Regions from separate parts of the Streptomyces sp. JL2001 genome, predicted to be linked through region 3. Evidence: riboswitches for the same ligand, from Rfam matches in the RefSeq annotation. Region 3 holds a riboswitch; each other region holds the start of a gene.
The links. A riboswitch is a leader RNA that binds a small molecule or an ion and turns the genes downstream of it on or off. The one in region 3 is predicted to bind cyclic di-AMP.
Positions count from the first base shown of each region.

Region 1: it holds a riboswitch for cyclic di-AMP, as region 3 does, so the genes downstream of both, ACE1OA_RS20745 (transglycosylase family protein) here and ACE1OA_RS02165 (LysM peptidoglycan-binding domain-containing protein) in region 3, are expected to answer to the same signal.
Region 2: it holds a riboswitch for cyclic di-AMP, as region 3 does, so the genes downstream of both, ACE1OA_RS05805 (LysM peptidoglycan-binding domain-containing M23 family metallopeptidase) here and ACE1OA_RS02165 (LysM peptidoglycan-binding domain-containing protein) in region 3, are expected to answer to the same signal.

Region 1 covers NZ_CP169421.1:4,642,829-4,647,516, forward strand. The annotation lists gene ACE1OA_RS20735 (cytochrome P450 family protein) at 1-989, shown strand, start outside; gene ACE1OA_RS20740 (transglycosylase family protein) at 1,109-2,041, shown strand; cyclic di-AMP (ydaO/yuaA leader) riboswitch at 2,299-2,473, shown strand; gene ACE1OA_RS20745 (transglycosylase family protein) at 2,477-3,166, shown strand; gene eno (phosphopyruvate hydratase) at 3,458-4,688, shown strand, end outside.
Region 2 covers NZ_CP169421.1:1,329,121-1,333,808, forward strand. The annotation lists gene ACE1OA_RS05790 (winged helix-turn-helix transcriptional regulator) at 110-460, opposite strand; gene ACE1OA_RS05795 (NADPH-dependent F420 reductase) at 537-1,196, shown strand; gene ACE1OA_RS05800 (SGNH/GDSL hydrolase family protein) at 1,388-2,182, opposite strand; gene ACE1OA_RS05805 (LysM peptidoglycan-binding domain-containing M23 family metallopeptidase) at 2,364-3,323, opposite strand; cyclic di-AMP (ydaO/yuaA leader) riboswitch at 3,326-3,482, opposite strand; gene ACE1OA_RS05810 (tyrosine-protein phosphatase) at 3,874-4,686, shown strand.
Region 3 covers NZ_CP169421.1:472,248-476,935, reverse strand. The annotation lists gene ACE1OA_RS02175 (FecCD family ABC transporter permease) at 1-874, shown strand, start outside; gene ACE1OA_RS02170 (FecCD family ABC transporter permease) at 871-1,947, shown strand; gene ACE1OA_RS02165 (LysM peptidoglycan-binding domain-containing protein) at 2,070-2,966, opposite strand; cyclic di-AMP (ydaO/yuaA leader) riboswitch at 2,971-3,153, opposite strand; gene ACE1OA_RS02160 (class I SAM-dependent methyltransferase) at 3,764-4,405, shown strand; gene ACE1OA_RS02155 (dienelactone hydrolase family protein) at 4,482-4,688, shown strand, end outside.

The DNA of each region.
Region 1 (4,688 bases), 4.2 Mb from region 3:
GCAAGGCCGAGCTGATGACGCATCTGCTCAACATCGACCCGCCGGACCACACCCGGCTGCGGCGGCTCGTGTCGAAGGCGTTCACCCCGCGCCGGGTCGCGGAGTTCGCGCCGCGCGTCCAGGAGCTGACCGACCGGCTCATCGACGGGTTCGCGCGGGAGGGGAGCGCCGACCTCATCCACGAGTTCGCCTTCCCGCTGCCCATCTACGCCATCTGCGACCTGCTCGGCGTCCCGCCGGAGGACCAGGACGACTTCCGGGACTGGGCCGGGATGATGATCCGGCACGGCGGCGGTCCGCGCGGCGGGGTCGCGCGCTCGGTCAAGAAGATGCGCGGCTATCTGGCGGAGCTGATCCACCGCAAGCGCGGGGAGCCGGGCGACGACCTCATCTCCGGGCTCATCCGGGCCTCCGACCACGGGGAGCACCTCACCGAGAACGAGGCCGCGGCGATGGCCTTCATCCTGCTCTTCGCGGGCTTCGAGACCACGGTCAACCTGATCGGCAACGGGATGTACGCGCTGCTGCGGCACCCCGGCCAGCGGGAGCGGCTGCAGACCTCGCTCGCGGCGGGCGAGCGGGGCCTGCTGGAGACCGGTGTCGAGGAACTGCTGCGCTTCGACGGGCCGGTGGAGATGGCGACCTGGCGGTACGCCATGGAGCCGCTGACGATCGGCGGGCAGGAGATCCCGGCGGGCGATCCGGTGCTCGTCGTGCTCGCCGCCGCCGACCGCGACCCGGCGCGGTTCGCCGGGCCGGACACGCTCGACCTCTCGCGGCGCGACAACCAGCACCTCGGGTACGGACACGGCATCCACTACTGCATCGGTGCCCCGCTCGCCCGGCTGGAGGGCCAGACCGCGCTGGCCACGTTGCTGACCCGGCTGCCCGATCTGCGACTTGCGGCCGATCCGGCCGATTTGCGCTGGCGGGGCGGGCTCATCATGCGCGGATTGCGCACGCTTCCGGTGGAGTTCACCCCCTTGTGAACTGACGGGGCGTCATAACTGTGATATTTACGTGATCTCCGCTGCATCGACTTGTGACAGACGTTCGAATGCCGCTACGTTCACCGTCGTCTCAAGCAGTCAGGCGAAAGGCACTCCGTATGCGCTCCGGGAACGGACGACACCGCAGACCCAGGCAGGCCCCCGCGATCATCGTGGCCGCAGGCGTGACGGGTTCGGCCCTCGCGCTGCCACTGCTCGGCGCAGGGTCCGCCTCCGCCGCCGACGCGGCCACCTGGGACCGGGTCGCCGAGTGCGAGTCGGGCGGCCTGTGGAGCGCCGACTTCGGCAACGGGCTCTACGGCGGGCTCCAGTTCACCCAGGAGACCTGGGAGACCTACGGCGGCACGGCCTACGCGTCCCGTGCCGACCTGGCCAGCCGCTCCCAGCAGATCGCGGTCGCCGAGAAGGCGCTCGCCGCGCAGGGCACGGAGGTCTGGGCCACCTGCGCCCCGATCGCCAAGCTGACGAACGACGGCGCCGCCCCCGAGGTCGACCCGGGCACGAGCCCCGCGCCGACCACGCCGACCGCGCCCGCCAGCCAGGCGAAGCCGGGCGCCGCCAAGCCGGCCGGGACCGCCGCCACTCCCGGGGCGCCCTCCACCTCCACCACGCCGGAAACGCCCGATGCATCCGTTACGCCCGGTACGTCGGACTCGACGGGCGACCCGGGCTCCGTCGCCGGCGAGGCGGCCGGCCCGGGCAACGGCAAGCACCGCGGCGAGGCCGCCCGCGAAGAGGGCAATGCGGGCGAGGGGCAGGAAACCGGACGTCACGCCTCGCCGGCTGACGGACAGCCAGGCGGGTCGGCCGGCGAAGCCGGTTCGGAGGAATCGGGCACCACGGACACTTCGGGCGAATACACCGTCCAGCCCGGCGACAGCCTCTCCGAGATTGCACGGGAGAACGAGCTGCCCGGCGGCTGGACCGCCCTCTACGACGCCAACCGTCAGACGGTGGGCGCCGACCCGAACCTCATCCTGCCTGGTCAGAGCCTCGACCTGAGTGAGGAACCCGTGGAAACCCAGGGGTAGTTCGAGGACTTATGTCCGTTCTGTCCAAGTGAGACATGAGTCTCTTCGTCCCGCTTGGCGTGTCCTGTCCGCAAAGTTTGCTCCGATCGCCCCTCACCTGCGTAAACACCCCTCATGGGGGAGCAGGGAGGGGCGATTTGGCCGTTTTGGCCTTCTTTGAACTTCGTGAGGTCTGTGTCTACGGTCGGGACCGCTCGCCACCGCGGGCCCCGTCGACCGGTAACGCCGAATCCTGCCGCCGGCCGAGGGGAACAGTCGTCGCGCAAGCGCCGTAGGCAGGAGCGGGGGACCCAAGGTAAGTGCCGGTCCCGGCCGTTGAGACAGACGGCCGGAATCCCGGCTCGGGGTGAAGCCGCGTGCTCGTCACGTGGCCGGGCAACTCACATGGCCCGAACCCGACAGCTCACCTCGCAGGCGTCGGTGAGGAGAATTCCCATGCTGTTTTCCGCCAAGGGCAAACACCGCCGTTCCTCCAAGGCCACCCGCGCCATCGCTCTCGCCGGTGTGGCGGGCGTCGCCGTCGCCGCCCCGCTCATGACCGCCGGGTCCGCCTCGGCCGCGACCGCCTCCGAGTGGGACGCCGTCGCCCAGTGCGAGTCCGGTGGCAACTGGTCCATCAACACCGGCAACGGCTACTACGGCGGCCTGCAGTTCTCGGCCTCCACCTGGGCCGCCTACGGTGGCACCGCCTACGCGGCCAGCGCCGACCAGGCGTCGAAGTCCCAGCAGATCGCGGTCGCCGAGAAGGTCCTGGCCGGCCAGGGCAAGGGCGCGTGGCCGAGCTGCGGCGTGGGCCTGTCCGGCGCCGCGTACACCGGTGGCACCGCCGAGAGCGCCCCGGCGCCGGAGCGCAAGGCCGAGCAGCCGACCACCCGCAGCCAGCAGCGCACGGCCCCGAAGGCGACGCCGAAGAAGGCCGAGTCGAAGAAGACCGTCACCACCCCGACCGGCAAGAAGGTCAAGAAGGGCGACGGCGAGTACAAGGTCGCCGCCGGCGACACCCTGAGCAAGATCGCCGCCGCGCAGAAGGTCAAGGGCGGCTGGGAGAAGCTCTTCGAGCTCAACAAGGACGTCGTCGAGGACGCCGACCTGATCTACCCGGGCCAGCAGCTTCACCTGAAGTGACCCCGGCGGCCCGTGTGAGTCCGGCGGCTCACCCGGGTCCTGTGACCCTCCCGCGGTGACCACCCCGGCCCGGTGCGCCCTCCCCCGTGCGCGCCGGGCCGGGGTTCTTTGCGTTACCGATCGGTAGCTTCGGGTCCCTTCGCCCCTTTATGCATGCCCTCGGGTCCTTTTTCGTCCCAGGGGGCGGGCGCCCGGCTGGCCGGAGCCTCCGAGCCGGTTAGGCTCTTGTCGCAAGGCCAAGCGACCCTGCACGGCTCTTGCGTCACATCTAGCGTCACATCCCAGAAGGAGATGCTCGTGCCGTCCATCGACGTCGTCGTAGCCCGGGAAATCCTGGACTCCCGAGGCAACCCCACGGTCGAGGTCGAGGTCGGCCTCGACGACGGCAGCACCGGCCGTGCTGCCGTTCCGTCCGGCGCCTCCACCGGTGCGTTCGAGGCTCTCGAGCTCCGCGACGGTGACCCCAACCGCTACCTCGGCAAGGGTGTCGAGAAGGCCGTCCTCGCCGTCATCGAGCAGATCGGCCCGGAGCTCGTCGGCTACGACGCCACCGAGCAGCGCCTGATCGACCAGGCGATGTTCGACCTGGACGCCACCCCGGACAAGTCCTCGCTCGGCGCCAACGCCATCCTCGGCGTCTCCCTCGCCGTCGCGCACGCCGCCTCCGAGGCCTCCGACCTGCCCCTGTTCCGCTACCTCGGCGGCCCGAACGCGCACCTGCTGCCCGTTCCGATGATGAACATCCTGAACGGCGGCTCGCACGCCGACTCCAACGTGGACATCCAGGAGTTCATGATCGCGCCGATCGGCGCGGAGTCCTTCTCCGAGGCCCTGCGCTGGGGCACCGAGGTCTACCACACCCTCAAGTCCGTCCTGAAGACCAAGGGCCTGTCCACCGGTCTCGGCGACGAGGGCGGCTTCGCCCCGAACCTGGACTCCAACCGCGCCGCGCTCGACCTCATCCTCGAGGCCATCAAGCAGGCCGGCTACGTCCCCGGCAAGGACATCGCGCTCGCCCTCGACTGCGCCGCCTCCGAGTTCTACAAGGACGGCAAGTACGAGTTCGAGGGCAAGGCCCGCTCGGCCGCCGAGATGACCGAGTACTACGAGGAGCTCGTCGCCGCGTACCCGCTGGTCTCCATCGAGGACCCGCTGTTCGAGGACGACTGGGCCGGCTGGAAGGCCATCACCGAGAAGCTCGGCTCCAAGGTGCAGCTGGTCGGCGACGACCTGTTCGTCACCAACCCCGAGCGTCTGGCCCGTGGCATCGAGGAGGGCTCCGCGAACGCCCTCCTGGTCAAGGTCAACCAGATCGGCTCGCTGACCGAGACGCTGGACGCCGTCGAGCTGGCCCAGCGCAGCGGCTTCAAGTGCATGATGTCCCACCGCTCCGGCGAGACCGAGGACGTCACCATCGCCGACCTGGCCGTCGCCACCAACTGCGGCCAGATCAAGACCGGCGCCCCGGCCCGCTCCGAGCGCGTCGCCAAGTACAACCAGCTGCTGCGCATCGAGGAGATCC
Region 2 (4,688 bases), 860 kb from region 3:
GGATCCACGACGGGACGCACTCTGGGATGCGCGCTGATCTGCCGGCGGCGCTCGCACTCATCCCGATGAAAGTGCGTCGACGCGTGCAGAGGAGGTCACGGGCCGGAACTCACCCGCCTATTCGTTCCTGGGCGGCCATGACCTCATCACCGTGCTCGAAGGCCCACGCGCCGAATGCGTCGATCGGGCCGAGCAACGTGCGTCCCAAAGCGGTGAGTTCGTACTCGACACGGGGCGGCGCTTCGGCATAGGCGTTCCGTGTCACCAGCCCGTTGAACTCCAGCCGCCTCAGCGTCTCGGTCAGGACCTTGGGGCTGATGCCGCCGATGCGCTCGCGTAGTTCGCCGGGGCGTTGGGGACCGTCCCGCAGGACCCAGATCAGCACGGCGTTCCAGGTGTTGGAGAGGAGGTCGAAGGCGAGGCGGGCGCGGCAGTCGGCGAGGTAGGCGTCGGTCGTCACTTACCAAATGGTGCCTGACGGATTTCCTAGTGTCGTCCCGAAAGCGGTTGGAGCGGATACGGAAAGGGGCGTATCGATGAAGATCGGTGTGCTGGGTACGGGGAACGTGGCGGAAGCACTGGCCACGCAGTGGGTGCGAGCCGGGCACGAGGTGTTCGTCGGAGGCCGCGACGAACAGAAGGCCCAGCGGCTCGCGACGCGCATCGGGGGCGGTGCGGGGCACGGGAGTCTGCAGGCGGCGGCCGACTTCGGCGAGGCGGTGCTGGCCGCGTTGCCGTACGGCGCGGGAGCGGACGTCGTCAGGGAGCTTCAGCCGACGCTGAAGGGGAAGGTCCTGCTCGACTGCGCCAATCCGGTCGGGCCCGGCTTCCGGCTGCTCACGGAAGGCGGCCCCTCGGCAGCGCGCCGACTGGCTGCGGCGGTACCGGGCGTGCACGTCGTCAAAGCATTCAACCTCTGTCACGAGAGCGTGTGGCGAATGACCCCGCCGGTCTTCGACGGTCAGCCCTTGACCGTTCCGATCTGCGGGGACGACGAGGCGGCACTCGCGCTGGCACGCACGTTGGTGCGGGACATGGGCTGCGAGCCGGTGGCGGGGGGCGGGCTGGACCGCGCCGGACTGTTGGAGGCGACCGCCGCGCTGTTCATCGGGCTGTGGGTGGCGGAGCAGGCCGACGTATGGGCGATCGCGCCGCCGCTGGCCTATGCGACAGGTCCACGAGCCGAGAGCGAGTGAGGCGTCCAGGGCATTTCGTCAGGAGTTCTCAGGGCTGTCCCGTAATCCCCGGCGGGCGCACGACGCCGGCTTCGGCACCACGCTGCGCTGTCCGGTCGCCCGAACACGCCCGGTATGAGGACGACCCTCCGCCTTGCGATGCACCGCATCCGACGCCGTGCGCCGACCCACCGCGGACTACGGGACAGCCCTCAGAGAGGCATGAGGTCCGGGCGCTTGGCCGCGACGTGGTCCCCCGAGCTCTCGCCCCGCAGCCGGCGCCCGATCCACGGCACCAGGTACTCCCGGGCCCAGTGGATGTCGTCCCGGCGGACCTCCAGCGGGCCGCGCGGCGGCAGCGGCGGCCACGGCTGGTCGGGGTCGGCCGGCACGTCCATGCCGAGGACCTGGGCGGCGCGCAGCGCGACCCGGGTGTGCCCCTCGGGCGACAGGTGCAGCCGGTCGTCGTCCCAGGCCCGCCTGTCCTGGACGGACTTGAGCGACCACAGGTCGAGGACCGGGCAGCCGTAGCGGTCGGCCACGGACCGGACGTGCGCCGTGTAGGTGGCGATCTTGCCGCGCAGGTGCCGCAGTACGGGGACGTCGCGGGTGTCGAAGCCGGTGGTCACCATCACGGTGCCGACGGCGGAGGTCAGGTCGGCGACGGCACGCTCGAAGCGCTCGGCGACGTCGTCGGGGTCGGTGCCGGGGCGGATGATGTCGTTCCCGCCGGCGCAGAAGGTCACCAGGTCGGGGGCGAGTTGCTTCGCGCGGGGCACCTGCTCCGCCACGATCTGGTCGAGGAGCCGGCCGCGTACGGCGAGGTTGGCGTATCGGAATGCGTCGTGCTCGGGCAGCTGGTCGGCGAGCAGGACCGCGAAACGGTCCGCCCAGCCGACGTACGCCCCGTCGGGCCCCGGGTCCCCTACGCCCTCGGTGAAGCTGTCACCGATCGCCGCGTACGACCCGAATACGTGCGCGTCTGTTGATCTCGAATCGTCTGCCACGAGAACACATCTTTCCCTTACGGATGTGACCTACGCGACCGTAGGGCGGGGTTGACGACGGGTGAGATACGCCACCGGTCAAGATTGCGCCAAGCCGGAATACGCGGCAGGTTCCGCGGGGTCGGCACGACACCCCCGAGGCCCGGCACGTGACGTGCCGGGCCTGACGGGGCGTCGAGGATCAGACGTTGACGCCGTGCTCCCGGAGGTAGGCCAGCGGGTCGATGTCCGAGCCGTAGCTCGGCCCGGTGCGCATCTCGAAGTGCAGGTGCGGACCGCTGGAGTTGCCGGTCGAGCCGGACAGGCCGATCTGGTCGCCGCCCGCGACGGTCTGGCCGGCGGAGACGGAGAGGGAGGAGAGGTGGGCGTACTGCGAGTACGTGCCGTCGGCGTGCTGGATGACGACCTCGTTGCCGTAGGCGCCGCTCCAGCCGGCGGAGTAGACCGTGCCGGGGCCGACGGCCTTCACCGAGGTGCCGGAGGAGGCGATGAAGTCGACACCGGTGTGGTAGCCGGAGGACCACATGGAGCCGGAGGCGCGGTACGGGGTGCCGATGCCGCCGCCGACCGGGGCGACCCAGCCGGAGCCGGTGGACGGGGTGGACGGCGCGCTCTGCGCGGCCGGGGCCGTGGACTGGACGGCGGGACGCTCGCTGCTGCGGGAGCTGCGGGTCTCGGCGGACGCCTTCTTGGCGGTGGCCTTCTTGGCGGGGGCCTTCGGGGCGGCCTTGGGCGCGGGGGCCTTGGCCGTCGACTTCGCGCCGAGGGTGAGCTTCATGCCCGGGAAGATCAGCGAGGGGTTCCCGCCGACGACCTGGCGGTTGTCGGAGTAGAGCTTCTTCCAGCCGCCCGCGAGGTGGTGCTCGGCGGCGATCTTGGACAGGTAGTCGCCGGCGACGACGGAGTAGGTACGGGGCTTGGCCTTGGCCGCGGGGGCCGCGGCGGGGGCCTGGGCCGGGGTGGCGGCCGCGGCGGTGACGGCCTGCTGCGGCGCCTGGGCCGGGGCGGCCTGCTCGGCGGCGTGGGCTCCGGTCGCACCGAGGAGCGGCAGGGCGACGACGGCGCCACCGGCGCCGGCGGCGACGAATCCACGGCTGATCGGGTTGACCTTGGGACGGCGGTGCTTACCCTTCGCGGGCATGGCGAATTCCTCTCCGTCGCCTGCGAGGTGAGCTGTCGGGTTCGGACTGGAGATGTCCGGTCGCGCCTTCGCGCGACTTCACCCCGAGCCGTCCTGACCTGAAGGATCGGCGTACTACCTGGGTCCCCCGCTCCTGCCACACGTGGGTGGGTGCGAATTCCGGACGGTGGCAGGATTCGGCGGTCCGACCGGATTGACGGTGACCGTAGACGAGCGGAGTCGGCGCGAACAAGCCACCGCTTTCCCCCCGCATTCCCCGATCCGGAATTCTTCGGGAATTCCGGTCACCCTGCGTGGATGACGGGCCTTCGGCCCCCTTTGCCCAGAAGGCCGTTGCCCAAGACGATCAGGCACGTTCCGTCACAGTTATGACGCTGCTCACGCGCCACAGCTCATCTCCCCTGTAACCAGGGCGCGTTATCTCTAATATCCCAATTCGGACAGAACACCCATTCCCGTCCGAGGGGTGTGCGAACCAGCCACCTGCCGGGATGATTGCACCAAGAACCGATCTCGCACGATCAAAGATCGTCGACACTCAGGAGCACTCGTGACGCAGCAGCTGCCGCAGGTCCCGTCGACCGAACCCGAGCTGAGCGGGGTACGCAACTTCCGTGACGTCGGTGGCCTGCCGACCACGGACGGCCGGTCGGTTCGGTTCGGGCGGCTCTTCCGCAGCGGCCACCTCGCGCACGCCACCGAGGAGGACGCGGCCTTCCTGACGACGCTGGGCCTGCACACGGTCTTCGACTTCCGCAACCACGCCGACCGCAAGGTCGAGGGTCCGGACGTCGAGCTCCCGGGCGTACGGAACGTGAACATCCCGCTCAACGATCCGGCCGACGGCAAGGAGTTCTGGAAGCTGGTGAGCGGCGGCGAGCTGGAGCAGCTGCGGGAGGCGCTCGGCAACGGCAAGGCCGCCGACCGTATGTCCGATTCGTACCGGAAGATGATTGTGGAGCGCACCGCCGAGCACAGCCGGATCCTGCACTCCATGGCCGAGGACAGCATCCCCGCCCTGATGCACTGCGCGGCCGGCAAGGACCGCGCCGGCCTCTCCATCGCGATCTCGCTGCTCGCGGTCGGCGTCGAGCGCGAGGCCGTCGAGGCGGACTACCTGAAGTCGAACGACCCGCACCGCCGCTACAAGGTGCGCCGCAGCTCCACCTCCGCGGACGCGATGGCGCCCGAGGTGATGGAGCTGCTCAGCCCCCTGTTCGACGCGCGCCTGGAGTACATCCGGGCGGCGTTCGACACGATCGAGCTGACCTGGGGCACGGTCGACGACTACCTCTCGCAGGGCCTGAAGCTCTCCCCCGAGACGCGCGAGCGCCTGCGCGGGCACCTGCTCGACGGACAGTAGGA
Region 3 (4,688 bases):
CGTCCTCAGGGGCCATGGCGACGCCTACCTGACCACCGTCGTCGAGAGCCGCTACCCCCGGACCGCGATCGGCGTGCTCGCCGGCGTGTGCCTGGCGGTCGCGGGCACCCTCATGCAGGGCGTCACCCGCAACCCGCTGGCCGAGCCCGGCCTCCTCGGCATCAACGCGGGCGCCTCGGCGAGCATCGTCGCCGCGACCGCCTTCCTCGGGGTGACGGGTCAGTCCGCCACCCTGTGGTGGGCCCTGCCCGGCGCCCTGCTGGCCGGACTCGTCGTCCACGTCATCGGGTCCGCCGGTACCAGCGCCGGCCCGGCCCGCCTCGTGCTGGCCGGCGCGGTCCTCTCCGCCGTCCTCGCGGCCTTCATCCAGGCCGTCACCCTGAGCCGGCCGCGCGTCTTCGACAGCTACCGCTACTGGGTCGTCGGAGCCCTCGGCGGCCGGGACTTCGACGTCTTCTGGTCGGTCCTGCCGTTCGCCGCCGTCGGCCTCCTCGTCGCCCTCGTGATCGCCCCCGGTCTCAACGTGACGGCACTGGGCGACGACAGCGCGACCTCCCTCGGCGCCCGCCCGGCACGGGTCAAGGCGGCCGGACTGCTCGCGGCGACCCTGCTGAGCGCGGCGGCCACCGCGGCCGTCGGACCCATCGCCTTCGTCGGCCTCGCCGTGCCCCACCTCGTACGGGCCCTCGTCGGCGTCGACTTCCGCCTGCAGATCCTCTTCTCCGCTCTCGTCGGTCCCGCGCTGCTGCTCTCCGCCGACGTCGTCGGACGCGTGCTGCTGCGCCCGCAGGAGGTCATGGTCGGTGTCATCACCGCGTTCATCGGGGCGCCCGCGCTGCTGCTGGCGGTCCGCAGGATGAGAGGAAGCGCATGAGCGCCCGTCAGGCCCCGGCGCCCGCCCCCGTCAGGACGGCGCCGCGCCGGCACGTGCTCCGGATCGGCGGCGCGGTGTCGCTGCCGATCCGCACCTCCACCGTCGTCCTGGCCCTCGGCCTGCTGCTGCTGATCGTCGTCGGAGCGGTGGCCACCCTCACCCTGGGCCGCCTCGGCATCCGGCTGCCCGACCTCCCCACGGCCCTGCTGGGAGGCGCGGAGGGCAAGAACGCCTTCGTCCTGAACCGGCTGCGCGGACCGCGTCTGGTCGTCGGCATCGGCACCGGCGCCGCGTTCGGCCTGTCCGGCGCGCTGTTCCAGTCGGTCACCCGCAACCCGCTCGGCAGCCCGGACGTCATCGGGCTGGGCGCGGGCGCCGGAGCCGGCGCGGCCATCGTCGCCCTGCTCCTGCCGGACGTCGTACCGGTCCCGGTCGGCGCGCTCCTCGGCGCGGTCCTGGCCATGGTGCTCGTCTACGTGTCGACCGGGACGGGCTTCCGCAACCCGGTGCGCCTCGTCGTCGCCGGCATCGGTGTCTCGGCCATGGCGGTCGCCGTCATCCAGTACGTCGTGTACGCGGTGGAACGGGACAAGGCGACGGTCCTGAGCGCCTACGTCAACGGCAGCCTGTCCGCCCGCTCGTGGGACGACGCGACCACGATCTGGCTCGTGCTGGCCGTGGTTCTTCCGTTCGCCGCCCTGCTCTCGCGGGACATCGGCATCGGGGAGATGGGCGACGACACCGCCGCCGCGCTGGGCGGCCGTCCCGGGCGGACCAAGACCGCGGCGGTCACCCTGGCGATCGTGCTGTCGGCCGCCGCCGTGAGCGTGGCCGGACCGATCGCCTTCATCTCCCTGACCGCCCCCCAGATCGCCAAGCGGCTGTCGCGCGGGTCCGGTCCCCAGCTCGCCCTGTCCATGCTGGTGGGTGCCCTGCTGCTGGTCCTCGCCGACCTTGCCGCCCAGCAGATGCCGTACCTCGACAACCTGCCCGTGGGCATCTACACGATGGCCATCGGCGGGCTCTACCTCGGCCACCTGCTCGTCCGGGAGTGGCGGCGGGGCGTGCTGTAGGCGGCCCGCGCCGCAGGCCCCGACGACGGGCCCGGCACGCGAGGAAGGCCCCGACCCCCGAGCGGTCGGGGCCTTCCCCGTCGTATGGGCCGGCGCGCCCGTCAGGAGGCGCCGTGGCCCCGTCAGTAGGCGCCGAAGACGTTGTCGATGGAGCCGTACTTGTCGGCGGCGTAGTTGCACGCGGCCGTGATGTTGGCGACCGGGTCGTACATGTCCATGGACGTGCCGGGCACGTGGTACGCCAGGAAGGTGGGCTCGATGACCTGGAGCAGGCCCTTCGAGGGAGTGCCGGCGACGGCGTTGGAGTCCCAGTTGTTGATGGCCTGCGGGTTGCCGGAGGACTCGCGCATGATGTTGCGGTGGATGCCCTCGTAGGAGCCGGGGATGCCGTGCTGGGCCATCACGTCCAGGGACTCCCGGATCCAGCCGTCGAGGTCGTTCGTGTAGCTCTTCACGGCGGCGGCGGGGGCGGCGGCCGGAGCCGCCTGCTGGGTCTGCCGGGCCTGCGGCGCGGGCGCGGTGCGCTGCTGGGAACGGCTGGCCCGGTCGGCGGACGAGGACTTCGCCGGCTTGGCGGCCTTCGACTTCTGCGCGGGAGCGGGGGACTTGGGCTGCGGCGCCGCGGAATTGCGGTGCAGCGTCAGCTTGAGACCCGGGTGAATGAGTGACGGATTGTCACCGACCGCAGCGTGGTTGGCGCGGTAGAGAACCTTCCAGCCGCCCCGGACACCCTGCTCGTAGGCGATCATCGAAAGAGAATCGCCCGGCACGACGGTGTAAGTCTTGGGAGCTGCGGCAGGCGCCGCCGGCAGCGATTCCGTGATCTTTTGCGACACATTTGCTGCCGCGTTCGCCGTGGCAATGGCCGGAGTGATCTCGGGGGCGGTGCGGGGGGCGGCGTGGGCGGTCGCGGAGGCGACGAGAGGGAGGGCCAGTGCCGCTCCACCCGTGCTCGCGAGGGCGATACCGCGGGCGAGCGGACGGCGCTTCGGGCGTCGGTGCTTACCGTTTGCAGGCATGACGGATTCCTCTCCGGAGCCTGCGGGGTGAGCTGTCGGGTTCGGGCTGGAGATGCCCGGCCGCACACGTGCGACTTCACCCCTAGCCGTTCCGGAATCCGGACCGGCGAATACTTGGGTCCCCCGCTCCTGCCGGCGGTGAATAGTGGGAATTGCGGATGGTGGCAGGATTCGGCGTTCCATCCGAATGGAGGTGACCGTAGGCGAGGAATACCGTCGGAAACAAGGCGTCTCGACGATGTGATAAACGGCGTCGCGGAGGCCCGTGAAGCCCCGAACTTCCCTGAATCAGGGGGAGATGGGGCCCGACGGCGGGTATGACGGCCGATGCCCCGTGAGCCATGTCACCTGAAAGAAATGTCCGACATCACCCCATAATTCCGAGCAAAAGAAGATTGATGCTCATGGGGTGGGTGGTCGTTTTATGGCCTTTTATGCGCGCCGATGTGACGACTCGCCGTCCAGGGCCTCTCCGCTTGCCCGGATCCGCGTCCCGGACACCCCTCCGGTCCCTCGTGCCACGAGGTCTCCCGTCCGGCTGCGGGGGCGGTCGTGACCTCCCTACGATCTGTCGCGACCGAAGGGGGGTCCGCAGCAGCGGCGCGGAGGTGTTCACCGTCCGGTCGACGACCTGGAGGACCCCCGGCGCCGGCTCCCGATCCGGCGCCCGTGCCCGACCCCCGCTGACGTCACGTCGCCGGCCCGGGGCGGTCAGGCCCGAGAAGGGTGCCGGCGCGCGACCGCGGGGTCGCACGACCGGGCTGCCTCCGGTCATGGGCCCGTGGGATGCTGGGGACATGGGGGATCACGTGGACCACGCGGCCGTCCGGCGGAGTTACGACACCGTGGCGGAGGAGTACGCCGACCGGCTCGGCAACGAACTGGACGGGAAGCCGCTCGACCGGGCCCTGCTCGGCGCACTCCTCGAAGAGGCCGGGCAGGGGGCCGCCGTCGCCGACCTCGGCTGTGGACCCGGGCACGTGACCGGCTGGCTCGCCGCCCACGGCGCGCGGGCCGTCGGCATCGACCTCTCCCCGGGCATGGTCGCGACCGCCGCCCGACGCCATCCCGAGGCGGCGTTCCGGGAGGGCGACCTGCTCGCGCTGCCCGCCGAGGACGGCGAGTTCGACGCGGCCGTCGCCCTCTACTCCGTCATCCACGTCGCCCCCGACGAGCTCGGCCGCGCCTTCGCCGAGGCGCACCGCGTCCTGCGCCCCACCGGGCTGCTCCTGGTCTCCTTCCATCAGGGCGAGGAAGTGCGGCACCTGGACGAGTGGTGGGGACACGAGGTGGACGTCGACTTCCGCTTCCTGGACCCCTCCCGGGTGAGCGGACTCCTCGCCGACGCCGGGTTCACCGTGGAGATGCGGATGGAGCGCGGCCACTACGCTCACGAGGTCGACACCCGCCGCGTCTACCTGCTGGCCCGCCGGACCTGAACCGCACGGCGGCCGGGGCTAGCACGGCGCCGGGTCTGTGCCGCCGGGGCCGGCCCGCCCACGAGAAGGGACCCGCATGGCCGAGGTACTGCTCTTCCACCACGCACAGGGACTGACGCCGGGCGTCACGGCCTTCGCCGACACCCTCCGCCGGCACGGCCACACCGTGCACGTCCCCGACCTGTACGACGGGCGGACGTTCGACACCCTGGAGGAAGGCGTCGGCCACGTCCAGGCCATCGGCTTCGGCACGATCGTGGAGCGGGGCGCCCGCGCCGCCGAA